DNA from 3 places in the Serratia sp. NPDC078593 genome. Region 3 is predicted to be linked to each of the others. Evidence: predicted binding sites of a transcription regulator. Region 3 holds the regulator's gene; each other region holds the start of a gene.
The links. Region 3 encodes PhoB, which activates phosphate uptake and scavenging genes when phosphate is short. Its sites were predicted from a motif close to CTGTCATAAAACTGNCNNAT; they were not measured.
Positions count from the first base shown of each region.

Region 1: a site for PhoB is predicted at 4,762-4,781, ahead of pstS (phosphate ABC transporter substrate-binding protein PstS). Genes of this name have one in related genera too.
Region 2: a site for PhoB is predicted at 3,463-3,482, ahead of glpT (glycerol-3-phosphate transporter). Genes of this name have one in related genera too.

Region 1 is NZ_JBNNGK010000004.1:44,203-54,440, reverse strand. Features, by position in the region: gene phoU (phosphate signaling complex protein PhoU) at 104-844, opposite strand; gene pstB (phosphate ABC transporter ATP-binding protein PstB) at 857-1,627, opposite strand; gene pstA (phosphate ABC transporter permease PstA) at 1,682-2,563, opposite strand; gene pstC (phosphate ABC transporter permease PstC) at 2,574-3,530, opposite strand; gene pstS (phosphate ABC transporter substrate-binding protein PstS) at 3,612-4,652, opposite strand; gene ACQKDS_RS05915 (O-methyltransferase) at 4,924-5,589, opposite strand; gene ACQKDS_RS05910 (LLM class flavin-dependent oxidoreductase) at 5,635-6,957, opposite strand; gene ACQKDS_RS05905 (nucleotidyltransferase family protein) at 6,950-8,176, opposite strand; gene ACQKDS_RS05900 (aminotransferase class I/II-fold pyridoxal phosphate-dependent enzyme) at 8,191-9,258, opposite strand; gene ACQKDS_RS05895 (alkaline phosphatase family protein) at 9,252-10,238, opposite strand, start outside.
Region 2 is NZ_JBNNGK010000004.1:281,635-291,872, forward strand. Features, by position in the region: gene yigL (sugar/pyridoxal phosphate phosphatase YigL) at 1-617, shown strand, start outside; gene glpQ (glycerophosphodiester phosphodiesterase) at 666-1,745, opposite strand; gene glpT (glycerol-3-phosphate transporter) at 1,962-3,314, opposite strand; gene glpA (anaerobic glycerol-3-phosphate dehydrogenase subunit A) at 3,672-5,321, shown strand; gene glpB (glycerol-3-phosphate dehydrogenase subunit GlpB) at 5,311-6,579, shown strand; gene glpC (anaerobic glycerol-3-phosphate dehydrogenase subunit GlpC) at 6,576-7,775, shown strand; gene ACQKDS_RS07010 (DcrB family lipoprotein) at 7,879-8,442, opposite strand; gene ACQKDS_RS07015 (GNAT family N-acetyltransferase) at 8,522-8,956, opposite strand; gene ACQKDS_RS07020 (7-cyano-7-deazaguanine/7-aminomethyl-7-deazaguanine transporter) at 9,004-9,669, opposite strand; gene tusA (sulfurtransferase TusA) at 9,920-10,174, shown strand; gene ACQKDS_RS07030 (DUF4056 domain-containing protein) at 10,194-10,238, opposite strand, start outside.
Region 3 is NZ_JBNNGK010000016.1:28,000-38,237, reverse strand. Features, by position in the region: gene ACQKDS_RS16165 (cobalamin-independent methionine synthase II family protein) at 338-1,447, opposite strand; gene ACQKDS_RS16160 (PstS family phosphate ABC transporter substrate-binding protein) at 1,654-2,589, opposite strand; gene phoR (phosphate regulon sensor histidine kinase PhoR) at 2,606-3,922, opposite strand; gene phoB (phosphate response regulator transcription factor PhoB) at 3,947-4,636, opposite strand; gene sbcD (exonuclease subunit SbcD) at 5,158-6,387, shown strand; gene sbcC (exonuclease subunit SbcC) at 6,384-9,635, shown strand; gene licT (BglG family transcription antiterminator LicT) at 9,829-10,238, shown strand, end outside.

The DNA.
Region 1 (10,238 bases), on a different contig from region 3:
TAACTTACTAATAAATAACCACAACACCTAGACATCGGACAAGAAACGTAAACTGACAAGCATTACGCATCAGCCTGCGTATGTGCGCGATCGGGATATCAATTTATCCCTCTTCATCTGCCTTTGGTTGTGGATTGTCGGCCAACAACTTATCCAACGCATCGCCGTCGATATGACGAAAATCCTGGCCTTTGACAAAGTAGAAAATGAACTCGCAAATATTTTGGCAACGATCGCCAATACGCTCAATCGAACGGGCGCAGAACAGCGCGGTCAAGACGCTAGGAATCGTGCGTGAATCTTCCATCATGTAGGTCATCAGTTGACGCACAATGCCCTCATATTCCTGATCGACCTTCTTATCTTCACGATAAATACGAATGGCTTCATCAAGATCCATACGCGCGAACGCATCCAGCACATCATGCAACATCTGCACGGTGTGACGGCCCAGAGACTCAAGGCTCACCAACAGCGGCTGATGCTGGTGCGAGAACTTTTCCAACGCGGTGCGACAAATTTTATCCGCCACATCGCCGATACGTTCCAGCTCGGAAATGGTCTTGATGATCGCCATCACCAGACGCAGGTCGCTGGCGGTTGGCTGCCGCTTGGCAATGATGCGCACACAGGCTTCATCGATTGCCACTTCCATCATATTGACCTTTTTATCACCTTCGATAACGCGCTTCGCCAGTTCGCCATCCTGGTTGTGCATCGCGGTGATAGCATCCGTCAATTGCTGTTCCACCAGCCCGCCCATGGTCAACACCTGGGTGCGGATATGCTCAAGTTCAGCGTTGAACTGGCCGGAAATGTGTTTATTTAAATTCAGGTTATCCATGATGCATCCTCATCAACCATAACGGCCAGTGATGTAATCTTCAGTCTGTTTTTTCTGTGGCGCGGTGAATAAGGTGTCAGTATCACTGAACTCGATCAATTCGCCCAGATACATAAATGCCGTTGAATCCGAACAACGCGCGGCCTGCTGCATGTTGTGGGTCACAATCACCACGGTGTAGTCAGACTTCAGCTCACTGATTAACTCTTCAATCTTACCGGTAGAAATCGGGTCCAACGCGGAGCACGGCTCATCCAGCAACAACACATCCGGACGAATAGCGATACCGCGTGCGATGCACAAACGCTGCTGCTGGCCGCCTGATAAGCTGTAACCACTCTGATGCAGTTTATCTTTGGTTTCATTCCACAGCGCCGCTTTGCTCAACGCCCACTGCACACGCTCATCCATATCGGCACGTGACAGTTTTTCAAACAGGCGAACACCAAAAGCGATGTTATCGTAAATCGACATCGGGAACGGCGTTGGCTTTTGGAACACCATGCCCACCTTGGCACGTAGCAAGGCAATATCCTGGTTATCGGTCAAGATATTCTGCCCATCCAGCAAAATATCACCTTCCGCACGCTGCTCCGGGTACAGCTGGTACATCTTGTTAAAGGTACGCAGCAACGTCGATTTACCACAGCCGGATGGGCCGATAAACGCGGTCACTTTGTTTTTGGCAATATCCAACGTGATGTTTTTCAGCGCATGGAATTTGCCGTAGTAAAAGTTCAGATCGCGTACCTGAATTTTGCTGCTGGAAGCGTCAGTAACCATACTCATCAAGACTTCTCTCTTTATCACAGCGCCGCCGCGGCAGCGCTTAAATTTTTATGAATGCTTTTTCTTGGCGAAAATCACACGCGCCAGGATATTCAGTAACAGTACGCACAGGGTGATCAATAGCACCCCGGCCCAAGCCAACTGTTGCCATTCGGCAAACGGGCTCATGGCGAATTTAAATATGGTCACCGGCAGGTTAGCGATCGGCTGCATCAGATCGGTGGTCCAGAACTGGTTCGACAACGAGGTGAACAACAGCGGTGCCGTTTCACCCGCAATACGGGCAATAGCCAACAGTACGCCGGTTATGATGCCGGAAACTGACGCCTTGAGCGTAATGGCAGAAATCATGCGCCATTTTGGCGTGCCAAGCGCATAGGCTGCCTCACGTAACGTGTCGGGCACCAGTTTGAGCATGTTCTCGGTAGTACGGATCACAATAGGCACCTGCAACAGTGCCAGTGCGATGATGCCTGCCCAGCCGGAAAAGTGCTCCATTTTCGCCACCACAATGGTGTAAACAAACAGCCCCACCACAATTGACGGTGCCGACAGCAGAATGTCGTTAATAAAACGAATCACCTCCGCCAGCCACGATTTGCGGCCGTACTCTGCCAAATAGATACCCGCCAAAATGCCCAACGGAGTGCCAAAAATGGTGGCCCACAGGATTAACAGCCCGCTACCCGCGATGGCATTGGCCAACCCGCCCCCGGCCGTATTCGGCGGCGGGGTCATCTCGGTGAACAGCGCCAACGACATGCCGTCGATGCCTTTGGTGACGGTAGAAAACAGGATCCACACCAGCCAAAACAGACCAAACACCATGGTCGCCATCGACAAGAACAGCGCGATGCGGTTTTTCTGACGGCGCCACGCCTGCATTTTGCGGCGGCTTTCTGCCAGCGCCAGATTATGTTGCATATCCATCGTTGCCACGTTAGCGCCCCTCATTCTTGGCCAGACGCATCACCATCAACTTCGACAGCGCCAGCACGATAAAGGTGATCACAAACAGAATCAGCCCCAGTTCCATCAGTGCTGCGGTATGCAGCCCAGATTCCGCTTCGGCAAACTCATTTGCCAACGCAGAGGTAATACTGTTACCCGGCATATACAGTGAAGCACTGTCGAGTTGGTAGGTGTTACCAATGATAAAGGTCACCGCCATGGTTTCCCCCAATGCACGCCCTAAGCCGAGCATCACACCGCCAATCACGCCATTTTTAGTAAAGGGTAGAACGATACGCCAGATCACTTCCCACGTGGTGCACCCGATACCATAGGCAGACTCTTTCATCATCACCGGCGTTTGTTCGAAGACGTCACGCATCACGGCGGCAATGTAAGGAATAATCATGATCGCCAGAATGACACCGGCGGCCAAAATGCCAATGCCGAAGGCTGGGCCAGAGAACAATTCGCCCACGATGGGGATACCAGAAAGGACATTGCCAACCGGCGTCTGGAAATATTCGGCGAACAGTGGGGCAAAGACGAATAACCCCCACATGCCGTAAACAATGCTGGGAATCGCCGCCAGCAACTCAATCGCCACGCCTAACGGGCGTTTCAACCAATTTGGTGCCAGTTCAGTCAGAAACAAGGCGATACCAAAACTCACCGGTACGGCAATGATCAAAGCGATAAGCGAGGTCACAATGGTGCCGTAAATCGGCACCAGCGCACCAAATTGCTCTGCCGGGGCATTCCACTCTTTGGTCCACAAGAAGGCGAAACCAAATTTTTGTATGCTTGGCCAGGAGGCAAACACCAGCGAAACAATGATGCCGCCCAGTAACAATAAGGTAATCAGCGCAGCCAGTTTAACCAGTGCGCTGAACAGGATGTCACCATTCTTGCTGGGTGCCTTAATGGTCGGCTTGTACTCAGCCATAGATTACTCTTCTGTTTAAAGCTAGGAGGGCCCGATTTGCCGGGCCCGACAGTACGACTCACACAATGTTGCGTTGGCCGCTTAGTACAGTGCTTTACCGGTGTTGTCTTTAACGTTGGTTTTCCACGCAGCACGCACTTGCTCGATCACTTCATCAGGTAGCGTTGCGTAGTCCAAGGCTTTGGCTTCATCGCCACCCGACTTGTACGCCCAGTCGAAGAACTTCAGTACCTCTACACCATGCTCCGGTTTCTTCTGCTCTTTGTGTACCAAGATGAAGGTGGTGGAGGTAATTGGCCACGCGTTTTCACCTTTCTGATTCGTCAGATCCTGCGCGAAAGTCTTGCTCCAGTCAGCGCCTTTGGCAGCATCACTGAAAGCATCTTCCGTTGGGCTGACCGGTTTACCATCGGCAGAGATCAGTTTGGTATAAGCCAGGTTGTTTTGCTTCGCATACGCGTATTCAACATAGCCGATAGAGCCCGGCAGACGCTGAACGAATGCGGCGATACCGTCGTTGCCTTTACCGCCCAGACCTGCTGGCCAGTTAACCGTTGAGCCCGCGCCAATTTTCTCTTTCCACTGCGCGTTGACTTTAGACAGATAGCTGGTGAAAACGAATGACGTGCCAGAACCGTCAGCACGACGTACCACGGCGATGTTCTGATCCGGCAGTTTCACGCCAGGGTTCAGCTTCACGATCGCGGGATCATTCCATTTTTTGATGTTACCCAAGTAAATATCACCCAGCGTCTGACCATCAAGGGTCAAATCACCGGATTTGATACCAGGGATGTTCACCGCCATCACCACACCGCCAATCACGGTAGGGAACTGGAACAATCCGTCAGCGGCCAGTTTTTCATCGGACAACGGCGCATCAGAGGCACCAAAATCAACGGTATTGGCAAGAATTTGCTTCACGCCGCCAGAGGAACCAATCCCCTGATAGTTAACTTTGTTACCGGTTTCTTTCTGATAAGAATCTGCCCACTTGGCATACACCGGCGCGGGGAATGTCGCACCTGCTCCGGTCAAGCTAGCAGCAGCGAACGCGGACACAGAGGCCAGGGAGAAAGTCGCTGCCACAATACTGGCGACGGTGGTACGCATCAGTTTCATAATCCCTCCTAATGGGATATTCAAAAATCGACATCGAGTCGTTTTCATCAGAGTAAGTATTGTTGCAGGAGGAAAAATAGGACAGTTTAGTGACAGAAAAATGTATGAAATATGACAGTTATGTGACAGTGCAAAGGTGATATGAATTAATCAATTTAAAATCAATCAGATAAACAAAAAAGAAGGGTCAACTCCTTGAACAAGATTCTATTTACCTGAAAAAACAACACATTCCCGCACGATAAAACCGTTGTCATCGTGATCGCTGCATTCAACTCGCGGTTCTTTCCACACGTAGCACCGCGAAACCGTCCCAGCCTTTTTCACCGACCGTCTGCAATGCGGTGCCAGTTAGCATCGGCAGACTTTTTACCGCCTCCAATGCCTGACAGATACCGGTCGCATGGACGTCGGGCTGCCCGCCGACGATCGCGCCGCCGCGCACCACGTTATCAATAATGATCACGCTGCCTGTACGACTTAGCTTTATCGCCCATTGCAGGTATAACAGACTGTTTTGTTTATCGGCATCGATAAAAATCAGGTCAAACGGCGGTTGCGACTGCAACATGGGCAACGTCTGTGCCGCGGTACCTTCTATAATCGACACCTGCGCCAGCAAACCGGCACGCTGCAGATTCTCCCGCGCCACCGCTGCATTAGCCGGATCTTTTTCCAGCGTCACCACGCGACCCTCCGGCGGCAGCCCGCGCGCTAAATACTGCGTGCTGAAACCGCCCAAGGTGCCAATCTCCAACACCCGACGCGCAGCGCTGATTTGCACCATCAACATCAAAAATTGCCCTTGTAGCGGTGAGACGTCGATGGCCGGTAGACCGCGTTCAGCATTTAACGCCAGCGTCTGCGCCAGATTATCGTCCGCACGTAGCAGACAATCTTCCAGATATTCCTCTACTTCCCGCCATGCCTGTTGCATACCGCTTTCCTCATCGTTGACCGATTACAGTATAGCCAACGTGCGTCAGACGCAGGGCAACCCAAGATGATCGCGTAACGTTTGCCCTTGATAGTGGTGACGAAACAAACCACGGCGCCGTAATTCAGGCACCACCAAGGTAATAAAGTCAGCCATTCCTCCCGGCAGCCAAGGGGCCATGATATTGAACCCGTCGGTCGCGCCCCCTAGGAACCACTGCTCCATTTCATCGGCCACCTGTTGCGGCGTACCAATCAGTTGCCAATGTCCCCGCGCCCCCGCCACATGGCGATACAGTTGACGAATCGAATAGTTTTCCCGCTGCGCCAGCGCCACCAGCAATTCGCGCCGACTTTGGCTGGCATTGCTTGGCGGAATATCCGGTAAGGGTCCGTCAAGATCGCATTCGGAGAGATCGACACCGCCAAGCTGCACCTGCAATAAAGCCAAGCCAACACGATCGTCGATCAACATCTGCAAACGCTCGAATTTATCCTGTGCTTCCTGCCGCGTATGCCCGACAAATGGAAACACGCCGGTCATAACCAATGGCATACCCGCCGGACGATTGGCTAACGCCGCCCGCCGCCGTATATCCTGATAAAACGCTTTCGCAACGGCAAAGTCATGCTGAGCGGAAAAAATGACTTCACTGGTTCGCGCCGCCAGGTTTCTTCCCGCCTCTGATGCCCCAGCCTGAACCATCACGGGCGCACCACCGGGGCAAGCTGGCACATTGAGCGGCCCTTTGACACTGAAGTGTTCACCTTGGTGATTCAGTACCTGCATTTTCGACGGGTCAAAAAAGCGCCCAGCGGCCTTATCGTAACAAAAAGCATCCGTTTCCCAACTGCGCCACAGCCCAGCAACGACCTCATAAAACTCCTCTGCCCGCTGATAGCGGCGATCGTGTTCTGGATGATGTGCAAGACCGAAATTATTTGCCTCAAACGGATTTTGCGAGGTCACCAGGTTCCATCCCACACGCCCCTGGCTGAGATGCGCTAACGAGGCGAACTGGCGCGCCAACGTATAAGGATGGCTATAGGTCGTAGTCGCAGATGCGATAAGGCCAATACGCTCAGTCACTGCACTCAGTGCGGATAGCAACGTCAGCGGTTCAAATTGCCCAACATAGCGATGTGCGCCCCGGCTCAGCTCATGCCAATCATCCCCTTTCACCGCCATGCTGTCGGCCAGAAACAAGAAATCAAACGCGGCACTTTCCGCCATACGGGCAAATTCGGCGCAATGTTGAAAGTTAATGCCCGCATTGGCTGGCACCTGCGGATGACGCCAAGCAGCAATATGGTAACCGGTCGGATACCAGAACGCCCCCAACTTCATCATGGCTTGTCGTTCATGCATCACGCTTTTCCTCCACTAACCGCTCTGCTGGCGGCATCTTCTGGCGCAGTGCAGCCTGTAACTGTTCCACTTCCTCGTCGCTAAACAAACCACACACACCAAGTAAAAAGGTGCCAGCAGGCGTAGTAAGCAGCAAATAATGACGCTGACGCGTGAGTTTCATTTCGGCAGGGGTATCATCAATTAACAGCGCATTAATCGTCATACCGCGCCGCAGAGCCAGGTTCGTAAACCACGCGCGATCGAGTAGGCTAAGCACATGCAGTCGCCACCCCTCTTTTTCACAAGCGCTATCGAGCCAGTGCCGCCATCGCTGTTGCCAGGTAACAGGCTGCGGCTGCGGGCGCGCAGAGACACGCAAAGTATCGGCAAGCCGTGACAAAACCTCCGGCGGCGTTAACCTATAACGCTTAAATGCAGCTAACAGCTTGTCCACCTGGTCGGCTAACCCTGCATCACCTAACTGCACCCTCAATGCCGCTTCCTGCGAGGGTTCTAATACGGCAAACAGACAGTGGCCGTCGTAGAGATCGCGTAACATACACGCCGGACGCGTCGCCAATTCCATAAAGAAAACCTTCAGCTTCATCACCGTGTCCGGCACGATAAGCGGGATACCGGCAAAATGGCATTCGCAAGCATGGGAAGCGATCGCCTGCCAATCCAGCACATGGTGAGAATCAATCGCAAACTGGCCAATGTGTAATTCCACGCCACCGTCTTCCAAACCACGATCAAAAATAAAGCGGCCCAGGCCACACCATGATCCCTGCGTTGGATGAAGATAGAGGCGCGCTAAAAAGGGTAAGGAAAATCCCCGCTGAAAAAGCTGTCGGGCAAAGCGGCAGAAAGCATCCAGATCTTGCACCACAATATCCAAATCCTTGGCGAAGCGCTCACTGCGCTCTGGGTATAACATTTCATGCCCGAAACCCTTCATCAGCATCGCGCGCATTTCACCGTCATCAAACTGCAATGCCCGACAGGCTGCCAACCAGCTGTGACGCTCACGCTGGTGAGCGTCCAGTATCGCCGCAAAATTGGGCGCCAAAGGTTGTTCGCTGACACGGCGATAAAACGCCACCGCCCGCGGTAGGATCTTGTGTTCAACCGCAGCATGCAGGCAGATCTGCCACTGTTCCTCAGACAGCTTACGGCTCAGTGCCAACGCACGTTGGCTATCAAACAGAAAAGCCGTCAGTACCTCATCACTCTCCATCCTTTCCCCCTGACTTAACGCCGCAGTCGTTGCTCAAAATTCGCCAATCTTTCCGGCAGTAACGGCACACTGAATCGCATCAGGTTGGTTAACGTGTCATCACCTTGCCAGCATCCATGACGCTTGCCTTTAATTCCCTTCTCAGCCAACATCGCGGCCTGCGACTCCGGTAAGAAAACATAAGGCAGTCCGGTACTCGCCTCCGCCATCGATTGTGTGCCAAGCAACGCCACCATGCGCGGTTTATGTGTGCTAATTTGCGCCCGAAGAGCCGCCGTTGAGTCCCCCAGAGACAGAATATCCGCCGCCATGCGCAACGCTAGCGGGGTATTCAACAACGGCGGTATCGCCTGACGGACTCGCGACTGCAGTTCACGAGAACAAAGACAAAACCCTACGCGCAATCCCCCCATCCCCCAGGCTTTGGAAAGGCCGCGCAGCACCATCAGATTCGGCATTTCATGGATCAATGACACGGCACTGTAGGCCGCTGGATAATAATTGGCATTGGACTCATCAATCAGTAACAGCACTCCCCGCTCAGCTAATGCCTGACACAAGGTGCGTAATATCGCCAAATCGCCAAAGCCATCCGCCAGCAACCCAGGGCGCTCCATAAACACCAGTTCAGCACCGCCGGCCAACGCCGCTTCGGCCATCCCCCAAGGGGAGTCGGTATCAAGACGCCATGCTTGACGCCCGGCGTGCTGTAACCACCACGGGTAATCTGGGTAGACATCTCCGGCTATCGCCACCCGTTGTCCGTGTGGTAGATGGGCTAACGCCGCCAATAATGCGATCACGCCAGCGCCGCATGATAGGGAAAAGGCATCGTGCCGCAGGGAAAAGTAGCGGTGCACGGCAGGCCGTAAGACGAGATCGCCCCAAGGATCATCCACCGCATAGCGGTAAGTGTCTGGCAGGCCTTCCCCCATTTCGGTTTGTAAACGCTGCTGAATGACGTCGCTGATAGCAGGCTGAATGAATTCCCGTTCGTCTTGGGTCCAGGCAAGGTTGAGTTGGGTCGCGGAATCATCCAGTGTGGCGATGTTTTGGTATGAATCAATCGCACGAGTCAGCATCTGGCCTCCCAGACGGCATAGGGTACCGTCATTTCCTGCGGCAATAGCGAACCGTGCTCATAGCAGTAAGACTCCGGCGCGATAAAGCGTTCCTCACGCGCGATCAGCAACACATTGCCCATCCGCTCCATCCCACCCTGCGGAAAGAGAGCTTGCCGCGGTAACACATCGACTCCAGCGCCCAGCGCGGCGGTCAACCGCTGGCAAAGCGACATCTGCTTGTCGTCAGCCACGTAAAACCAACGAGTGCGCCCGGCACCGCCCATTTGAGCGCCATACGCCTGCCCAATTTCGCGAACGGTTTTGGCAATTCCCTCATCATGACGCGTGGGCACCAAGCCATGGTCGGCATAAGCAATGACATCGCACCCCTGCTGGCATAAGCGCTGAGCCAAGGACTCCAGCCCGGAAAGAAACTGTTCAACCTGACTGTCATAGCCGTGCTGGTGAATATAGTGATCGATATCGATAAAGCACCATACCAGAGACAGATTATCCGCCCGCGTCTGCGCCTGCGCGATCGCGTCCTCAAGTTGTATCAGTCGTTGTGCCGGCGGAACGGAAAAATGCTGCGTATAAAAGCGACTGTTATCTATATAAGCAGCCCCCGCCAATAATGCCCGCGTCCAGGCTCCGCGAATCGGCAATAAATCGCCGGCAACCGCCTGCGGGAAATAGCCGCATTGAATCGCATCGCTAAACAGATTCTCCGTAGGAATAGTGATTGCCTCGCCCTGATAATCGCACACGTTAATGACAACGGGCTGCGCCGGGTCGGGTCGAAACACCACACCGGGCACACCGTGCTCCTCAACGCGCATCCCGGTTAAGCTACTGAGCCAGCAGGTGGACGAAGTCGAAGGAAAGACCGAACGCCAACACTCCATATGGGCATGATGCCAAAGGCGTTTTGCTAACGTATAAGGGATACCATCAACCGCGAAAATGATTTGGTGATGGCCTTGCCGCTGTTGCATACG
Region 2 (10,238 bases), on a different contig from region 3:
TGATCACCTCCAACGGTGCGCGGGTGCATAACACCGATGGCGAATTAATTTTTAGTCATAATCTGGACAGCGATATCGCGCGTGATTTATACGGCATAAAATTTAACGATCCGCACATCACCACCAACGTTTATCGTAACGACGACTGGTTTATCGATCGTGAAAGCCCGGAGCAGAAAGAATTTTTCCGCGAGTCCGTATTTAAATATCAGCTGTTTGAGCCGGGTATGTTGGACACCGATGGCGTGTGTAAGGTGTACTTTACCTGCGACGACCATGAAAAACTGTTGTCGCTGGAAGAGGCTATCAACGCGCATTGGGGTGACCGCGTCAACGTCAGCTTCTCATTCCCAACCTGCCTGGAAGTCATGGCGGGTGGCGTGTCCAAGGGCCATGCGTTGGAAGAGGTGGCGAAAATAATGGGCTATTCGCTGAAAGAATGCATCGCATTCGGCGACGGGATGAACGATCTGGAAATGCTGTCGATGGCCGGTAAGGGCTGCATCATGCGTGATGCGCACCAACGCCTGAAAGATAAACTTCCACAACGTGAAGTGATTGGTTCCAATATCGACGACGCTGTGCCGCACTATTTGCGCCAGATGTTTTTATCCTGAAATCGATGACAAAGTAATAGGGGCGAACGGGTTCGCCCCTGACGTTTTTTATTGATGCTGCCCCTGTTTTTGCAGGAATTGCACGCCCTTATCCGGGAAGTCGGTGAACACGCCGTCTACGCCAGCCTGGTTGTAAATCACGTCATAGAGTTGATTGACATCGGTCACGTAGGTTGGCAATGCATCTGCGCGGATGGTATAGGGATGTACCGCCATTTTATTGGCATGCGCGTCTTTTACCATCTCGGTCAATACAATGTGGTTTGGCTTAGATTTATCGGCATCGACCAGCATGTGATAGTCAGGGCCGATACCGTCAGCATATTGGGCGATTTGCTTCATGGCGCCCGGTTTGAACATCCAATCATAGTCATAGTTCACCCACTTGCCGTCGGCTTTTTGCTCGTAGGTTTCGTTCCAGTCGGTGTAGGCAATCAACTGAACCAATTTCAGGTTCATACCCAGCTTAGGTTGTAACTCGTTTTTGATGCGCTTGAGTTCATTGGCATCAAAGCACTGCAAATAAACGTTGTCGTTCTTGCCGGTGTAACCGTATTGCTTCAGCACCGCCAGCACTTTGCTGGAGATGTCTTTGCCTTCCTGCTGATGGAACCACGGTGCTTTAATTTCTGGATAAATGCCGATGTTCTTGCCTGTGGAGTGATTCAGGCCTTGCACAAACTCAATTTCTTCCTGAAAGGTGTGTACGCGGAAGTCAGATTTCCCCATTGGGAAACGCCCCGGATAGCTCTGTACTTGCTTGCCGTCTTTAATATCAAACCCTTCGCTGAACTTTAACGATTTGATTTCCGCCAAGGTAAAGTCGATCGCGTAGTAACGGCCATCTTTACGCGCCCGGTTAGGGAAACGTTCGGCAACGTCGGTCACGCGATCGAGATAGTGATCGTGCAATACCACTAACTCGTCATCTTTGGTCATCACCAGATCTTGCTCTAGAAAATCAGCACCCTGAGCATAAGCCATGGCCTTGGTGGGCAATGAGTGTTCCGGCAGATAGCCGCTGGCACCACGGTGAGCAATGACCACTTTATTGGCGGCCTGCGCGATGCTGGTGAGTGAGGAGGCTAAAATAATGCCGGCCAGCAGGGCTTTGACATGAGTTCGCATAGTTTTCTCCATGAGGGAGCGGGGAATAAAAAGGCCGCAAAGCGGCCTTTCAGACCGCTGACAAAGTCTGTTATTAGGGAAAGCGTACCGAAGGGGTCGTAGCGGCTTGCCGCCGGAGCACCCCTTGGTGCGCTAAGCCCGGGTATCTCGGGTTCAAAGGCAACGTTGTCATCAACTTCAAAGGCCGCATAGCGGCCTGCGTCAGTTTTGCGCGGATTAACCGCGTTTGGCGGCGATTTCCGCGTGGTGTTTCTTCTCGCTGATCATGGTCAGCAGCAGCAGGATAACGGCGCCGATGCTGCCGCCAATCATCACCATGAAGCCACCGTCCCAACCGAAGAAGTCCACGGTGTAACCCACAACGGCGCTGGCCGCGACTGAACCGCCCAGGTAACCGAACAGGCCGGTAAAGCCAGCGGCGGTGCCAGCAGCTTTCTTCGGTGCCAGTTCCAGCGCGTGCAAGCCGATCAGCATCACCGGGCCGTAGATCAAGAAACCGATGGTGATCATACAGGCCATATCAATACCGGGGTTGCCGACCGGGTTTAGCCAATAAACGATGGTAGCGATGGTAACCAGCGTCATGAAGAATACGCCGGTGGCGCCACGGTTGCCTTTGAACACTTTATCCGACATCCAACCGCACAGCAGCGTACCCGGGATACCCGCGTATTCGTACAGGAAGTAAGCCCAAGAGGATTTATCCAGTGCGAAGTGTTTCACTTCTTTCAGGTAGGTCGGTGACCAGTCGAGAATGCCGTAACGCAGCAGGTAAACAAACACGTTAGCGACGGCGATGTACCACAGCAGTTTATTCGGCAGAATATATTGCATGAAGATCTGTTTAGCGGTCAGTTCTTCTTCTGCTTTTTCTGAATAGTCATCCGGATAGTCGTTTTTATACTCTTCGATCGGCGGTAAACCACAGGATTGTGGGGTATCGCGCATCAGAGCGAAGGCTATCAGCGCCACCAGAATGGCACCGAAAGCGGGCATGTACAGCGCCGCATGCCAGTCGTTGAACCAAGCCATACCCAGCAAGAACAGTAACGGAGGCAAACCGCCGCCGACGTTATGAGCACAGTTCCATATCGAAACGATACCGCCACGCTCTTTTTGCGACCACCAGTGCACCATGGTGCGCCCGCACGGTGGCCAACCCATCCCCTGGAACCAGCCGCATAGGAATAACAGTACGAACATCACGGCGATGCTAGAGGTTGCCCACGGCACGAAACCCATGAACAGCATGACGGCGGCGGCCAGAATCAGGCCCGCAGGCAAAAATACCCGGGGGTTGGAACGGTCAGAAACCGAACCCATGATAAATTTCGAAAATCCATAGGCGATGGATATGCCCGACAGCGCGAAACCCAGATCGCCACGGCTAAAACCTTGGTCGATCAGATAAGGCATCGCCAGCGTGAAGTTTTTACGGACCAGATAGTAAGCGGCGTAGCCGAAGAAAATCCCCATAAAAATTTGCCAGCGCAATTTCCGGTAGAGCGGATCTACCTTATCGAGCGGCACACGGGAAGTGTGTGCAGCTGGCTTAAAAATACTCAACATGAGCGCCTCCGATGGCTTTATCAGTATTACATCCTCAGAGGATCAGTCTCTGGTGATGATTGTGCGGATATCGATGTGTCGTTTTTTGTTCCATAACGAGCGCCATGCTAGTCAAAACCCCTGGTTGGCTGTGTGATGCATCGCGCATTTGTTACACTTTTATGAAACTGCGGCGAATTTTGAGCGATTCGTTAACGTTATGAAATAGAGAAAGGCAAAAAAGTCGTGATATTGATCACAATCATGGTTTTTTATGGACATTTTTCTTTCGTTTTAGGTTCGTTATTGTTCCTTATCAAACAAAAACCGCACTAACTGTGGCTCAATTCCTCCATAATCAGCGATTTTGGGGGTGTGATGAGCAACAATTCACCGGCTAACGAAACGGATGTGATCATTATTGGCGGTGGGGCGACCGGCGCGGGCATTGCCCGTGACTGCGCGCGTCGTGGTCTACGTTGCATTTTGCTGGAGCGACACGATATTGCTACCGGTGCGACGGGGCGCAACCACGGTTTACTGCACAGCGGCGCGCGTTATGCGGTGACGGATAGCGAATCGGCACGGGAATGTATTGAGGAGAACCGCATTCTCAAGCGCATCGCTCACCACTGTATTGAGCGCAGTGACGGCCTGTTCATCACGTTGCCACAGGATTCGTTCGACTATCAGCAACAGTTTATTGCCGCATGCCAGCGGGCGGGGATTGACGCCGAGGCTATCGATCCGCAGCAGGCTTTACGGCTAGAACCCGCCGCTAACCCGGCGTTGATTGGCGCGGTGAGAGTCCCGGATGGCACCGTCGATCCCTTCCGCCTGACGGCGGCCAATATGTTGGATGCGCGCGAACATGGTGCGCAGATTCTGACCTACCACCAGGTCATCGGTTTGCTGAGGAATGGCGATCGCGTCAGGGGCGTGCGCGTTTACGACCATCAGAGCGGCCAGCAGTACGAGATTCACGCTGAGGTGGTGGTCAATGCGGCCGGTATTTGGGGCCAGCAAATCGCGGAATATGCCGACTTACGTATCCGTATGTTCCCGGCGAAGGGGGCATTGTTGATCTTGGGGCATCGCATCAACAACATGGTGATCAATCGCTGCCGCAAGCCCGCGGATGCCGACATTTTAGTGCCGGGCGATACCATTTCGCTGATTGGCACCACCTCAACGCACATCGATTATGACCAGATTGACGACATGCGGGTGACGCCGCAGGAAGTGGATATTCTGATCCGCGAGGGGTCACTGTTGGCACCGTCACTGGCACAAACCCGTATCTTGCGAGCCTATGCCGGGGTGCGGCCGTTGGTCGCCAGCGATGACGATCCATCAGGCCGTAACGTGAGCCGCGGCATTGTATTGCTCGATCACGCCGCGCGTGACGGACTGGAAGGGTTTATTACCATAACCGGTGGCAAACTGATGACCTACCGGCTGATGGCGCAATGGGCGACGGACAACGTATGCGAAAAGTTAGGTATCGACAGCCCTTGTACCACCGCGCAGGAAGCGCTGCCCGGCTCACGTCAGTCGGCCGAGGAAACCGCGCGCAGCGTGGTGTCATTGCCCGCCAGCATTCGTGGCTCGGCGATTTACCGGCATGGCGACCGCGCGAGCCAGGTGCCTGCTGGCGATCGGTTGGATAACAGTCTGGTCTGCGAGTGTGAAGCGGTCACGGCCGGTGAAGTGCGTTACGCGGTCAATTCATTGACGGTGAATAATTTGGTCGACCTGCGGCGTCGCACTCGGGTTGGGATGGGCACCTGTCAGGGCGAGCTGTGCGCCTGCCGCGCGGCCGGGTTGCTGAGCCGCTTTAACGTCACCACGCCGCAGCAATCCATCAGCCAGCTTTCCCATTTTCTTAATGAACGCTGGAAAGGCGTGCGCCCCATAGCCTGGGGAGATGCACTGCGCGAAAGCGAATTTACCAGTTGGGTTTATCAAGGGCTATGCGGTTTAGACGATCGTGGCGATCGCGCACAGGAGGCAGACGATGCAATTTGATGTAGTGATCATCGGCGCAGGATTAGCCGGTTTAAGCTGCGCCGTTCGGTTGGCCGAATTGGGCAAGCGTTGCGCCGTGGTCAGTTCAGGCCAAAGTGCGCTGTATTTTTCGTCGGGATCGTTAGATTTGCTGTCGCATTTACCGGACGGTTCGCCGGTTGCCGCGCCGTTAGACGCCTTGACGACGCTGGCACAACAGGCACCGCAGCATCCGTACAGTTTGATGGGGGCAACGCAGGTTGCCATGTTGGCGGGGGAAGCTGAACAACTGTTGCAACGTTGCGGTCTGCCGTTACAAGGCGACCGCCGCAACAATCATCTGCGTATCACCCCGCTGGGCACACGCCGTGCCACCTGGCTTAGCCCGCAGGCGATTCCTACCACGCCGCTTGGCGGCGCGTTACCGTGGCATAAGATTGCGGTAATCGGTATCGAAGGTTTTCTCGACTTTCAGCCGCAGATGGCAGCCAGTTCGCTGGAACAGCAGGGCGTTAGCGCGACGGTGGGGTATTTACACCTGCCAGCCTTGGATCGGTTGCGTAATAATCCTAGCGAATTCCGTGCGGTGAATATCGCCCGAGTGTTGGATTTACCGGCACAGGCGGCGGCATTGGCTGATGAGCTACAGCGGCTGGCTGGGGACGCGCAGGCTATTTTCCTGCCGGCCTGTTTAGGGTTGGAAGACGATCGGCCGTTGGCTATGTTGCAGCAGGCACTGGGCAAACCGGTTTGTCTACTGCCGACTTTGCCGCCCTCGGTGCTGGGCATGCGTTTGCATCAGGCTCTGCGCCAACGCTTACAGCAGCTTGGCGGCGTATTGATGCCGGGTGACCGTGTGCTGCGCGCCGAGATTACCGAGCGGCGCGTTACCGCCCTGTTTACGCGTAACCATACCGATATTCCGCTGCGAGCGCCGCAGGTGGTGTTAGCCAGCGGCAGTTTCTTCAGTAACGGGTTGGTGGCTGAGTTCGACTGCATACGCGAACCGGTATTTGGTCTGGACGTCTTTAGCCAGGCCGACCGTGCCGATTGGAGCCACCGCGATCTGTTTGCGCCGCAGCCTTATTTGCAATTTGGCGTGCGTACCACGGCGCAGTTGCGTGCGATGCGTCAGGGGGAGGCGTTGGAAAACCTTTATGCGATTGGCGCGGTGGCGGGGGGTTATGATCCGTTGCAGCAAGGCTGTGGCGCAGGCGTGTCATTGTTAAGTGCGCTGTATGTCGCGCAGCACATCGCCGAGCAGGGAGAATCTGCATGAGCCTGTTAAAAGACAACAGTTTTGAGAATTGCATCAAATGCACCGTCTGTACCACGTATTGCCCGGTGGCGAAGGTAAACCCATTGTACCCGGGGCCGAAGCAGGCGGGGCCTGACGGTGAGCGGTTGCGGTTGAAAGATCCGGCGTTGTATGACGAGGCGTTGAAATACTGTACTAACTGTAAACGGTGTGAAGTTGCGTGCCCGTCCGAGGTAAAAATCGGCGATATTATCCAGCGCGCCCGTGCCAGCTTCAGCCAAAGTAAGCCGACGCTGCGTGATGCTATTCTCAGCCATACCGACATCATGGGATCGCTGTCGTCGCCCTTTGCCCCGATCGTCAACGTCACCACCGGTTTAAAGCCGGTACGTAAATTGTTAGATAAAGCGTTAAAAATCGACCATCGTCGGGCATTACCTAAATATTCGTTCGGTACATTCCGCCGCTGGTATCGCCAACAGGCACAGCAGCAGGCACGCTTTACGCAACAGGTGGCGTTTTTCCACGGGTGTTTTGTTAATTACAACCATCCGCAGTTAGGAAAGGATTTAATCAAGGTTTTCAACGCGATGAATATCGGCGTACAACTGCTGAAACGCGAAAAATGCTGTGGCGTACCGCTGATTGCCAATGGTTTTATCGAACAGGCGAAAAAGCAGGCGAAGGTGAATGCAGCATCATTACACCATACCGTACTGGAGCAGGGCATTCCGGTGGTCGCCACCTCTTCAAGCTGCACGTTTACCTTACGCGATGAGTATCCACATCTGCTGGAGATCGACACCTCAGCGGTACGCGAGCGGGTTGAACTGGCGACGCGTTATCTTTACCGCTTGCTGAGCGAGGGGCGTAAGCTACCGTTGAAACACACGCCGTTGCGCGTGGCTTACCATACGCCGTGCCACATGGAGAAAATGGGGTGGACGGCCTACACCCTGGAATTATTACGACAGATTCCCGGTGTCGAGCTGGTGGTGTTGGAGTCGCAATGCTGCGGTATTGCCGGTACTTATGGATTTAAGTCAGAGAACTATGAAACGTCGCAAGGGATTGGCGAGTCGTTGTTTCGCCAGATTGAGCAAAGTGGAGTGGATGTCGTGGTAACCGACTGTGAAACCTGTAAATGGCAAATTGAGATGTCGACCAGCAAGCGTTGTGAGCATCCGATCACATTGCTGGCACAGGCGCTGCAATAAACCGACTCTTGGCGCCGTGGTTGTCGTTGGGGCCGAACGGTTCGGCCCCTATGTTGATCGAAGTGTCATGCCGCAGGGCGTTACCGCGGCCGCCACTTGATAATTATGGCTTTAGCTTCAGAGTGTTAATGATACTTTCTGATTCACTTTGTGCTTGTTGTTGGTTATCGGCAGGCAGTGTCACTTGAAGGGTGAGCAGATGATTATCTAGCGTCCCGATCAGCACCGAAGAATAGGCTTTTTGGCCACCGCTGGTGATAATGCTGTCTAGCTGACGCAGCGGGATACCGTCCACCTCGATAGCTTTGTTGGTTACCACTTGCAGGTTGGCATCGCGTGAGCGTTGTTTTTCTTCCAGGCGCGCCGTCAGCGTTTCCGGGCTGTCCGCCGTTTTATCACCCAGAATCACGATCACCGCCCGCTGGCCGGTGGTATCGGCATAAACATGCATGTTATTGGCTTGATTGCCCAATTTACCGCTCTGATCGACCATGCCGCTCGGCAGAGTAAATGCCAGTTTACCGTCCAGTAAATTGACCTGTTGTCCAGCGGCGGTGTGAGTGGCCGCGTCGTCGGTTGGGGCATGAGTATCTTGAGCATCGCCGTCACAAGCGGCCAGGCCGAGGACTAACAGGCTGATACCCATCAATTTTGCTACTTTACGCATTGGGCTTCCTTATTCCTTCAGGTAGATGTGTTCTGCCCGATCGCAACGTATTATGCGTTGAAATGCAAGGCAGATATTGTCACACGTTTTTTTCAAGTAATAGTCGATAATCAGCGACTTCGCCGCTCTTTTCTAGTCCAACAATCTGATAACCGTTACCGATCAGTAGCATCAGCATACTACGAAATTGATTACGGGTTTTTACGCTTAGCCGTCGATAGCCCCGTTGCTGTACCCAACGCTCTTGTTCCACTAGTAATGCTAGTGCTACGCCGTGGCGACGAAAATCCGGCAGCACGCCGCCTAGCCAGCTATAGAAGCTATCTGGTTGCGTTTGATAACCGAGTTTAAAACCGATGGGTTGGCCGTTAAATTCGGCGATAAGTGAGCAGGCCGGCGCTTCGCCGAGGCGTCGTTGCATATCGCTCAGTGAATACCGGCCAGCGAATTCGGGGATGTGCTGATAGAGCCGCTGAATTTCTGCCAGTGTGGCATGGCGAATGGTTACCGTCATGGTGGCCTCCGTATTGCGCAGACCACCATGATAACGGACTGGGCAGATTAACTCAGTTGCAGCGAAGCGTTCTGATGACGATTAGCCAGACGCTTGAGTAACATGTTCAGCAACACGCCATACATCGGTAGGAAGAATATCAGGCAGATCAGCACCTTGAAGGTATAATCCACGAGCGCTATTTCTACCCAGTTGGCGGCCATGAAGGGGTCGCTGCTTTTGTAGAATGCGATAAAGAAGAATGACAACGTATCGCTGATATTGCCGAGGAACATGGCGGCGGCGGGCGCGACCCACCAGGCACTGCGTTGGCGCAAACGGTTAAAGACGTGAACATCCAGAATTTGGCCGAGGACATAGGCCATAAAGCTGGCCACGGCGATACGTGCTACAAACAAATTAAACTGGCTCAGTGCGGCAAACCCTTGCCATTCACCTTGATAGGTTACGGTCGATATCACGTAAGAGATAAACAGCGCGGGCACCATCACCGAGAGAATAATTCGTCGGGCAAGCGGTGCGCCAAAAATACGCACGGTGAGATCGGTCGCCAGGAAGATAAACGGGAAAGTGAATGCGCCCCAGGTGGTGTGGAAGCCAAAAATGGTAATCGGCAACTGCACCAGATAGTTACTGGAGGTAATAATAAGAATATGAAATAGCGAAAGCCATACCAGCGCGGTCAGGCGCTGCTGAGAAGTAAAAGCGTACATAACTGACCTTTTTGAAAAATGGGGTGAGGGAACCCATACTTTTCATAGCGACGATCGCTAAAGAAGAGTATATGACGAAAAATTTCTGCGCGGCCGCATGATACGCGTTTGCGCAACCAATGCAACGAAATAAATGGTTAAAAGACACGCAAACGTTAACGTGCCTTGCGCAGAAAAACTACCGGCGTAAACTACGCGGTTATCAGATCTGGCGAGCGTTCGCCGATCGTTATTGATCGAGATAAATTGCATGACTGACATTTTTTCCCAGGCTGACCAAACGTTGGATGCGTTGGGCCTACGTTGCCCTGAACCGGTGATGATGGTGCGCAAAACCGTACGCCATATGGATAACGGCGCAACGCTGTTGATTATTGCTGACGATCCAGCCACCACCCGTGACATTCCCGGTTTTTGTCGTTTTATGGAGCATACGCTGGTGGCGCAGGAAACCGAGCGTGCGCCATACCGTTATTTGTTACGCAAAGGTGTCGAGAACCCATAACCACGACGCGAGTGCCCGATCAGTGCGGTTTTTTCTGCCGTTGCCGGGCGTCTTCGGTTTGCGC
Region 3 (10,238 bases):
AAACGCACCAATCCGGCGTTTCGACCTTAATGCGGAAAGTAACCACGCTTGATGATGGGCAAAGTTTTAGAAGTTATAAAATGGAGGATTAGTCCGACAACGGGGTGTAAGTAAATCGTTTATAGCGTTGAAAGGCAAGGCGCACGATAAAAAGCAGAGTGATCGACCAGATAAACTTTCGTCACCAGTCGATCATATTGGTCATTAGGAAATATACCCTACATGATTTGTATTATTTTTAAACAATCAACTCACGAAACGTGAAACAAAGCGTTAATCACCGCGCGAAAACGCCATGATTCGTCAAATTACCGCGCGGAAACGCCGCTGCTTCCGCTCACGACCAAACCTGTTCAGCAATATTCACTACGCTGCGTAACTTCTCCCATTGCTGTTGCTCACTTAGGCTGTTGCCCTCTTCCGTCGATGCAAAACCACATTGGGTGCTCAAACATAATTGCCGACGATCGACAAATTGCGCTGCTTCTTCCAACCGCTGTTTCACCTGTTCGGGGTTTTCTAACTCACCATTCTTGGTGGTGATCAATCCCAACACCACCTGCTGTTTACCCGGTTTGATAAAGCGCAATGGCTCGAAACCACCCGAACGCGCATTATCGTATTCGAGGAAGAAGGCATCGATATTCACCTGACCGAACAAAATTTCTGCCACCGGTTCATAGCCACCTTCCGAGATCCAGGTGGAGCGGAAATTGCCGCGACAAACGTGCAAACCGATGGTCAAATCATCCGGTTTCCCGGCAATAGCAGCATTTAATACATCGGCGTAAATCTGTGCCAGACGATCGGGATCATCACCACGCTCGCGAATCAGACGGCGTTGCTCATCGGAACATAAATAAGCCCAGACCGTGTCATCCAATTGTAAATAGCGGCAGCCGGCCTGATAAAATGCGGCGATCGCATCGCGATAGGTTTGCGCCAAATCGTCAAAATAACTGTCTAACTGCGGATAAACCTGGCTGTCGATCGCTTTACGCCCACCCCGAAAATGCAGCACGCTGGGGCTTGGAATGGTCATTTTCGGCAACGCGTCATCGGCGATCGAACACAAAAATCGGAAGTCTGCCAACATCGGGTGCTGCGGATTAAAGCCCAGCTTGCCGACAACATTGATGCTCCGCGCTTTCGTTTGTATCCCGTTGAACTGGATGCCCTGTTCGGCCTCATAGCCTTCAACACCGTTCAGTCCTTCGAAGAAATCAAAGTGCCACCACGCGCGGCACAATTCACCATCGGTGACAACCGCTAGGCCAAGCGCCTGCTGTTTTTCAACGGCTAAACGGATTTGTTCATCTTCTATTGCACGCAGTTGAGGCGTATCGATTTCGCCACGCTGAAACTGCTGGCGGGCGGTTTTCAGCGGCTCAGGGCGTAACAGGCTACCAACAACGTCGGCGCGAAAAGCGTGATGGCAAGTGCACATAGTTTTGACTCCGGTGACAAGCAGACGGTGTATCACTTCTGCTTTAATAATTTAAAAGTTGAATGATTACGCTGGGTTACAACTAGACATCCAGACATCCAAAGCTCTAAAATTATCCTGTCATGCGGTCTGCTCGACAGCAACGGAGAAATTTTCACGGGTGTTGAATAAAACTCATCATGGTGCCAATTACGCCACCTGAAGGATCAGTTCAATCCCAAGACCTGGCGCGTTTTATGCACCATCGCCTGCGGCAGGGGCAAATAGCCGTCATGATTGACCAGATTTTGTCCTTGCTCTGACAAAACCCGATCGAGGAAAGCGGCCGTCAACGGTTCAAGCGGCCGATTTGGCGCTTTATTCACGTAGATATAGAGATAACGCGCCAAAGGATAGCGGCCATTGCGCACATTGCTTTCGGTCGGTGCGATATATTCCTCGCCCTTTTCTGCCAGCGGTATCAGACGAACGCCACTGGCGCGGAAACCAATACTGGCGTAGCCCACGCTATTCAGTGAACCTGCCACCGCCTGTACAACGGAAGCCGAGCCGGGAAGCTCATTCACTTGCGCCATGAAATCCCCCCCACACAGGGCACGCAGCTTGAAATAGCCGTAAGTGCCGGAGGCCGAATTGCGGCCAAAACGCTGTATGCTACGCTGCGTCCACCCGCCGTTCAGGCCAAGCTGCCCCCAACGTTGTAACGGTGCGGCTTGTGCGCAACGGCGCGTAGCGGAGAAGAGTTGATCGAGTTGATGCAAGTTAAGACCGCGCAGTGGATTATCCTGATGCACCAGCACCACCAACGCATCTACGGCAACGGGCACCGCCAGCGGTGCATAGCCATAGCGATGCTCAAACGCCGCCAGTTCGGCGGCCTTCATCGGTCTGCTCATCGGCCCCAACTGTGCCGCACCGGCGGCCAATGCGGTCGGCGCAGTCGATGAACCCGCCGCCTGAATTTGCAGGTTAATATTGGGGTAATGCTGGCTAAAATCCTGCGCCCACAGGGCCATTAAATTGGCCAAGGTATCGGAACCCACGCTGGATAGATTGCCCGCCAACATGCCGTCAGATTGCGCGAGCGCACCACGGCTGCATAACAGCGCCAGGCAAAGCCACAATCCTTGAATCCATCGCATCCCATCGCCTCACGCGTTAGTTTTTCAGCGCATTCTCTGATAAAGCTTCAGGAACAATCAAGCGGTTAGGTAAGGTAAAGATGAAGCGAGTGCCGATGCCCGGCTCGCTCAGCACCTCCAACCGAGTATCGTGGTGGCTAAGCGCATGTTTAACGATCGCCAACCCCAATCCGCTGCCCCCCGTCTGGCGTGAACGCGCCTTATCGACGCGATAAAAGCGTTCGGTTAAGCGCGGTATATGCTCAGCGGTAATGCCCGGCCCGTCATCGCTCACCTGAAACTGCGCACCAAATGGCGTTTTTTGCCAGCTCACTTCGATATGCGTCCCCGCTGGCGTGTGGTTGACCGCGTTATACACCAGGTTGGACACCGCGCTGCGTAGCTGATCGTCATTACCAAATACCTTCAGCGCCTCATTAACGCGAAAGCTAATCTCATGCTGGCCGCCGCTCAGCGATTGCGCTTCGCGCTGCAATACCCGCAGCATCAGCGGCACATCCACCTTTTCATTCATATCAATAATCGGTGCGGCTTCGATACGTGACAGCGTCAGAAGCTGTTTCACCAACCCGTCCATACGTTTGGTCTGCTCCTGCATCGTGTTCAGCGCTTTGCCCCGCAGTGAGCCGTCTAATTCTTCGTCATTCATCATTTCCAAGTAGCCTTGCAGCACCGTCAACGGCGTACGCAATTCATGGCTGACATTCGCGAAGAAGTTACGCCGCGCGCCCTCCAATTGCCGCATTTGGGTGACATCACGCGCTACCATCAACAATTGCCCCTCCGAATAGGGCATGACGCGAAATTCGACGAAATGGTCGTTGTTTAATTGCAGCGTCAGCGGGTGCGAAAACGCCTGCTGTTGCAGATAATTGCTGAACTCAGGATAACGCAGCAGGTTCAGAATGTGCTGGCCGTTATCTTCCGGCCAGCGAAAACCCAGTAAATGCTGCGCCAACCCGTTACACCAGAAGATATTACCGTCTTCCGTGGTCATCACCACGGCGTCAGGCAGCGATTCTGCGCCGCTGCGAAAACGTTTGATCAGCAAAGCCAACTCGCGCCGCCGCCGCCGGTTGCGCTGCTGCATCTGATAAAGCCCATAGAATAGCGGTTCCCAGCTCCAACGGCCGGGCGGAGGGGTCATGCTGCGGTCAACCCACAGCCAATGGGAGAGTTTAAGTTGATTGTAAAAATTCCACACCAGCGCCGCCAACACCGCCGCTAACAGCAGCCAAGGGAGATAACCGACAATCAGCCCCAGCAATAACGCAGGCAAACAAAAAAGAGCCAGCTCGAGAGCCAGCCTCTTCCAGGAAAGACGTTCTAACACGGTAAGTTCTCCAGCGCTGCGCGTTTAGTAGCGCGTTGAGAACCGGTAACCGGTGCCCCGAACGGTTTGAACCATCTTGTCATGGCCACTGCTCTCCAGCGCCTTGCGCAAACGGCGGATGTGCACGTCAACGGTACGGTCTTCCACATAAACGTTAGTGCCCCAAACGTGATTAAGCAACTGTTCGCGGCTATAGACACGTTCTGGATGGGTCATAAAGAAATGCAACAGTTTAAACTCGGTCGGCCCCATATCCAGCGCTTGTTCATTGGCCATGACCCGATGCGAGGAAGGATCCAAACTCAGGCCTTGCATTTCAATCACGTCTTCCACCGCCATCGGTGAAATGCGGCGCATGACGGCTTTAATACGTGCCACCAACTCTTTCGGTGAGAACGGTTTCGTAATGTAGTCATCCGCACCCACTTCCAAACCACGTACCCGATCTTCTTCTTCGCCGCGTGCCGTCAGCATCATCACCGGAATATCACGGGTGAGCGCCTCACGCTTCATGTGTTTGATGAATTGAATGCCGGAACCACCGGGCAACATCCAGTCGAGTAACACCAAATCAGGAAACGGCTCAGACAAGCGCGTCACAGCGCTGTCGTAATCTTCGGCTTCCAACGGTTGGTAACCATTTTGTTCCAACACAAAACACACCATCTCACGAATCGGCGCTTCGTCTTCCACCACCAATATGCGTCTAGTCATCGTCAATCCTGTCAATGTGTTTACCCGTCATATTTCTGACCGCCTCGTTTTTGGCCGCCGTTGCGCGCCCCGTGGAGGGCTAACCACGGCATTGCCGCTGCGATGCCATCTGAATGATTTTGGGTATAGCGATCACGATTTGATTGCGGATGTCATTATGCGTCAGTTTTATGACAGATTTATGAAAAAATAGCCCAACCGCCACTCATGTTGCAGGCAAATAGTTTCCTGTTCACAGAATAATCATCTGGCCGTCATAATCAATGGCCGACGACAGCCGCGAGCAACACCTTTATAATCATTGGAATTTTATGATCGTTGGGCGAACCTCTACCCCCAATAGATTTCGCGGTGCAGGGCGGCATCCACAGAACAATGAATCGATGACGGCGCGGTTAACAACGCGTCGGTGAGCTCGCAAGCCGCTCGTTACTAGGCCAGGGCCTCCGTCACCGGTTGGGCTTAATGACAGCCGCCAACGCACCTGCCAATACACCTGCCACTTGAAAGATGAAGGGTATATGCGTCTGATTCATACCTCTGACTGGCACCTTGGCCAGTACTTTTTTACCAAAAGCCGCGCCGCCGAGCATCAGGCCTTTCTCGATTGGCTTATTCAACAAATCGCGCAACAGCAGGTCGATGCGCTGATTGTCGCTGGCGATGTGTTCGATACCGGCTCGCCCCCGAGCTACGCACGCGAGTTATATAACCGCTTTGTGGTGCAACTCCAGCGAACCGGCTGCCAACTGGTGGTGCTGGGCGGTAACCACGACTCCGTGGCAACCCTGAATGAATCACGCGAATTGCTTTCCTGCCTGAATACTACCGTCGTTGCCAATGTGCAGGCTGAACCGGAACAACAGCTAGTCGTGCTGAACCAGCGCAACGGCCAACCTGGCGCAGTGCTGTGCGCGATTCCATTCCTGCGGCCACGCGATTTGCTGACCAGCCGCGCAGGCGAATCCGGCGGGGAAAAACAGGCCGCGTTGCAAACCGCCATCGCCGCCCATTATCAACGGTTGTATCACGCGGCCTGTGCACGCCGAGATGCGCTAGGCGGCGCGCTGCCGATTGTCGCTACCGGCCACCTGACCACCGTTGGCGTCACCACCTCAGATTCCGTGCGCGATATTTACATCGGCACGCTGGATGCCTTCCCAGCGCAGGCCTTCCCACCGGCGGATTACATCGCGCTCGGGCACATACACCGTGCGCAGCAGGTGGCGAAAAGCACACATATTCGTTACAGCGGTTCACCGATCCCTCTCAGTTTTGATGAGGTAGGCAAAGCCAAAAGCGTGTTTATGGTGGACTTCGCTGATGGCATATTGCAGCAGGTGACGCCGCTTGAAATCCCTATATTCCAGCCGATGCAATTGATCAAAGGGGATTTAGCGCAGATCGAGCAACAATTGCGGCAGTTCGCCGATTATACCGGCGAGCGACCGGTGTGGCTGGATATTGAGGTGGCAACGCAAGATTACCTGAGCGACATCCAACGACGCATTCAAGCACTGACCGATGAACTGCCTGTCGACGTGGTGTTATTACGCCGTAGCAAAGAACAACGCCGCCTGGCTATCGCCCAGCAAGACAAAGAAACGTTGAACGAACTGAGCGTTAATGACGTGTTTGAGCGACGGCTGGCGCTGGAAAGCGACATGGCTGAAGCGCGCCGCGAACGGCTACGTCACCTGTTCCAACAAACGGTGGACGCCGTACAGCAAGATGAGGCCCCCTCCGCATGAAGATCCTGAGTTTACGGCTAAAAAACCTCAACTCGCTCCAGGGCGAATGGAAAATCAACTTTGGTGTAGAGCCGTTCGCCAGCAACGGTCTGTTCGCGATTACCGGCCCGACCGGGGCAGGAAAAACGACGCTGCTCGACGCCGTTTGTTTGGCGTTGTACCACCAAACTCCGCGCTTGCACGTCTCGCCCAGCCAAAATGAACTGATGACGCGCCACACCGCCGAGTCGTTGGCTGAGGTCGAATTTGAGGTCAAAGGCGTCGGTTATCGCGCGTTCTGGAGCCAACGCCGGGCCAAAAACGATCCCAACGGCAATTTACAAGCCCCAAAAGTAGAACTGGCGTTGCTAGCCGACGGCAAGATTATTGCCGATAAAGTGCGCGACAAACTGGATCTGATCGCCGCGATCACCGGTTTGGATTTTGGCCGCTTCACCAAATCGATGATGCTCTCACAAGGGCAATTTGCCGCCTTTCTCAACGCCGCTGCCAACGATCGTGCCGAATTACTGGAAGAGTTGACCGGCACCGAAATTTACGGTCAGTTATCTGAACGCGTCTTTGAACAACATAAGCAAGCCAAACTGGAGCTGGATGCGTTACACCAACGCGCCAGCGGCATTGAACTGTTAAATGACGAGCAGCGCCAACAGCGGGAAGCGCAGCTAAGCGCACTCAGCCATGAAGAAAATGATCTCAGCCAGCAGGCGCAACAGCGCCAGCAAGCCATTAACTGGCTGCAACAATGGCAACAGGCGCAACAGAAACAACACGAATATCAACAACGGCTGAGCGTCGTGCAACAACAGCAAGCGCAGGCTGAACCGCAATTGCAAGCGTTAGCACGCAGTGAACCGGCCGAAAAGCTACGGCCATTGCTTAACGAACGGCAGCGTTGTCGTAGCGAGCACCAGGCGTTGCAACAACAGATTACGCAACTGAACCAACAATATCAGTTGCAAAACGCGCAGTTGGCACCGTTACAACAGGCGCTCGAACAGGCACGAGCCGAACAGCAAAAACAGGCGCAATACCGTCTGCAACAGCAACAATTGATCGATGAACAGGTGTTGCCGCTCGATAATCAGATCGCGCAATTAGATCACAGCCGGACAGAACTCAAGCAGGCGTTGAGCAGCGCCGAACAACAGGGTAAAGAGCACCAGCATACGCTGGCACAATTAAACACTCAGCGCAGCCAGTTGGCAGAGCAGGCGCAACAACATCAGCGTAAATTTGAGCAACTTAGCCAGGCGTTAACCACCCAACAGCAACAACATCACGCGCTGGAAGCACAGGTGCCGTTGGCCGCGCTGCGTCTGCGATTAGCAAAGCTCAGTGAACTGCGTCCGGCACGGCAGCAGCTGTTTACGCTTGCTTCGCTCTCACAACAAACGCTCAAACGGGTGGAGCAACAGCGGCAAGAGTTGCAGGCGGGTACACAACAGTTGGCACAACTAGCACCGCAACTGGAACAGGTTCGCCAGCAATATAAACAACAAAAAGCCCATCAGGCCGAGGTTGAAAAAACGCTCGAGTTGGAACAGCGCATTGTTAGCCTAGAGGCCGAACGCGCCCGCTTGCAAACTAACACGCCTTGCCCGCTGTGCGGCGCAACACAACACCCGGCGGTTGAGCAGTATCAGGCGATAGCGCCATCTGAAACAGCACAGCGTCTTGAGCAGCTAAAAACACAGACCGACGCCTTGCAAAAACAGGGCGTTGAACTGCGTGCACAGTATGACAACCTGCAACAGCAGCAACAGCGACAACAGCAAGCCATCACCCAAGATGAACAACAGTTGGCCGCACATCAGCAAAGCTGGCAACAATTGGCTGAGCCGCTGGCGCTTGATTTTGGTTTACAGGATAGCGAACGCCTGAACGACTGGTTACACCGCTGCGACAGCGAGGAGCGTGAAGGCCAGCAACGGCTTGCTCAACATGAATTAGCCGTACAAGCGGTGCAACAGGCCAAAGATGCCTTAGCCAATCTGCAAACCGAACAGCAGCAGAAGCAACAGCACGCTGCGCTGCTTAACGAACGCTTCAGCCTGTTAGAAAAGAACTTCGCCGATCACCAACAACAGCAACAGCGGCTCCAACAACAATGGCAGCAAAATGAAGAAAACCTCACCACGTTACGGACGCAACGAACGGCACTGTTTGGCGAACGACAGATAGCCCAAGTTCGTGAGCAACTGCGTCAACAGCAGGCGGCCGGCGAGCAAGCCACCACGCTAGCCAACCAACAATTACAGTCGGCGCAGGAGCAACGCGATCGGTTAAGTGGCCAATTGGCGGGGCTGCAACAACAGTTGGCACAATGGGCGGAACGTTTACAGCAGGCCGAAGAGCAGTGGGTTCAGGGGCTGGCTGCCAGCGAGTTCAGCGACGAGGCTGCTTTCACGGCGGCCCTACTGGACGATGCCCAGCGCCAGCAATTGCAACAGCACAAAGAACAATTGCAGCAACGCTGGGTAGAAGCCAGCGCCCTGTTAGCGCAGGCAGAACAAACCTTAGCCCATCATCAACAGCAGCGTCCTGCTGGCCTGGATGAAACCAGCATTGATCCGCACATGTTGACCAACGAGCAGCAAGCCTTGATGCAGCAGTTGAAGGTGTTACAACAGCGGCAGGGCGAACTGCGTAATCAGTTAGAAAGCGATGCCCTGCGCCGCAATCAGCAACAGGCGCTTTTCGCACAAATAGCCGAAAGTCAGCAGCACTATGACGACTGGAGCCTACTCAATCAGTTGGTCGGTTCGAAAGAAGGCGATAAATTCCGCAAGTTTGCTCAGGGATTAACGCTCGATCATCTGGTGTATCTGGCTAACAACCAGCTTGGCCGCCTGCATGGCCGCTATTTGTTGCAACGCAAAACCAGTGATGCGCTGGAGTTACAAGTGGTCGACACCTGGCAGGCCGATGCATTACGCGATACCCGCACGCTGTCGGGAGGGGAGAGCTTCTTGGTCAGCCTGGCGCTGGCCTTAGCGCTGTCTGATTTGGTCAGCCATAAAACCAGCATTGACTCGTTATTTCTCGACGAGGGTTTCGGCACGCTTGACGCCGAAACGCTGGACACCGCACTGGATGCGCTCGACAGTCTTAACGCCTCTGGCAAGACCATTGGTGTCATCAGTCACGTCGAAGCCATGAAAGAGCGCATTCCGGTACAAATAAAAGTGAAAAAGGTCAACGGGCTGGGCATCAGCCGGCTCGAAGCACAGTATCGGGTTGAGTGATCCCATCAGCACATAGCAGAAGTGTGATCGCCACGGCACTCCTTCGCGAAAGGCGTTGAGCGCTCACAAAGAACGGTTATCATGCGTTCAATAACAGGATTGTCACTGTATTGACAGGCAAAACCTGACCTCCAGGATTATCTTGGATGTCAGGTTTTTTTGCTTTTAGCTGGCCGAAACGCCGGGGAATGCTATGAAAATCGAGAAAATACTCAATAATAACGTAATCATCACCCTCGACGATCGGCAGGAAGAAACGGTCGTCATGGGCCGCGGGATCGGCTTTAAAAAGAAAGTGGGCGATGCGGTGGATGAAAGCCTGATCGAGAAGGTTTTTACCCTCAGCAGCGGAGAGCTCGGTGAACGTTACAAAGCGCTATTGGCAGAAATCCCGCTGGCCTGTCTCACCACCACCGACAAAATTATTACTTTGGCGCGTGAACGCTTGCCGGGCAAGTTGCACAACATCGTTTACATCACGCTGACCGATCACATCCACTTCGCGCTACAGCGCCATGCCAAAGGCATGGACATCCGTAATGCTCTGTTGTGGGAGATCAAAAAACTCTACCCACACGAGTTTGCCGTCGGACGGGAAGCGCT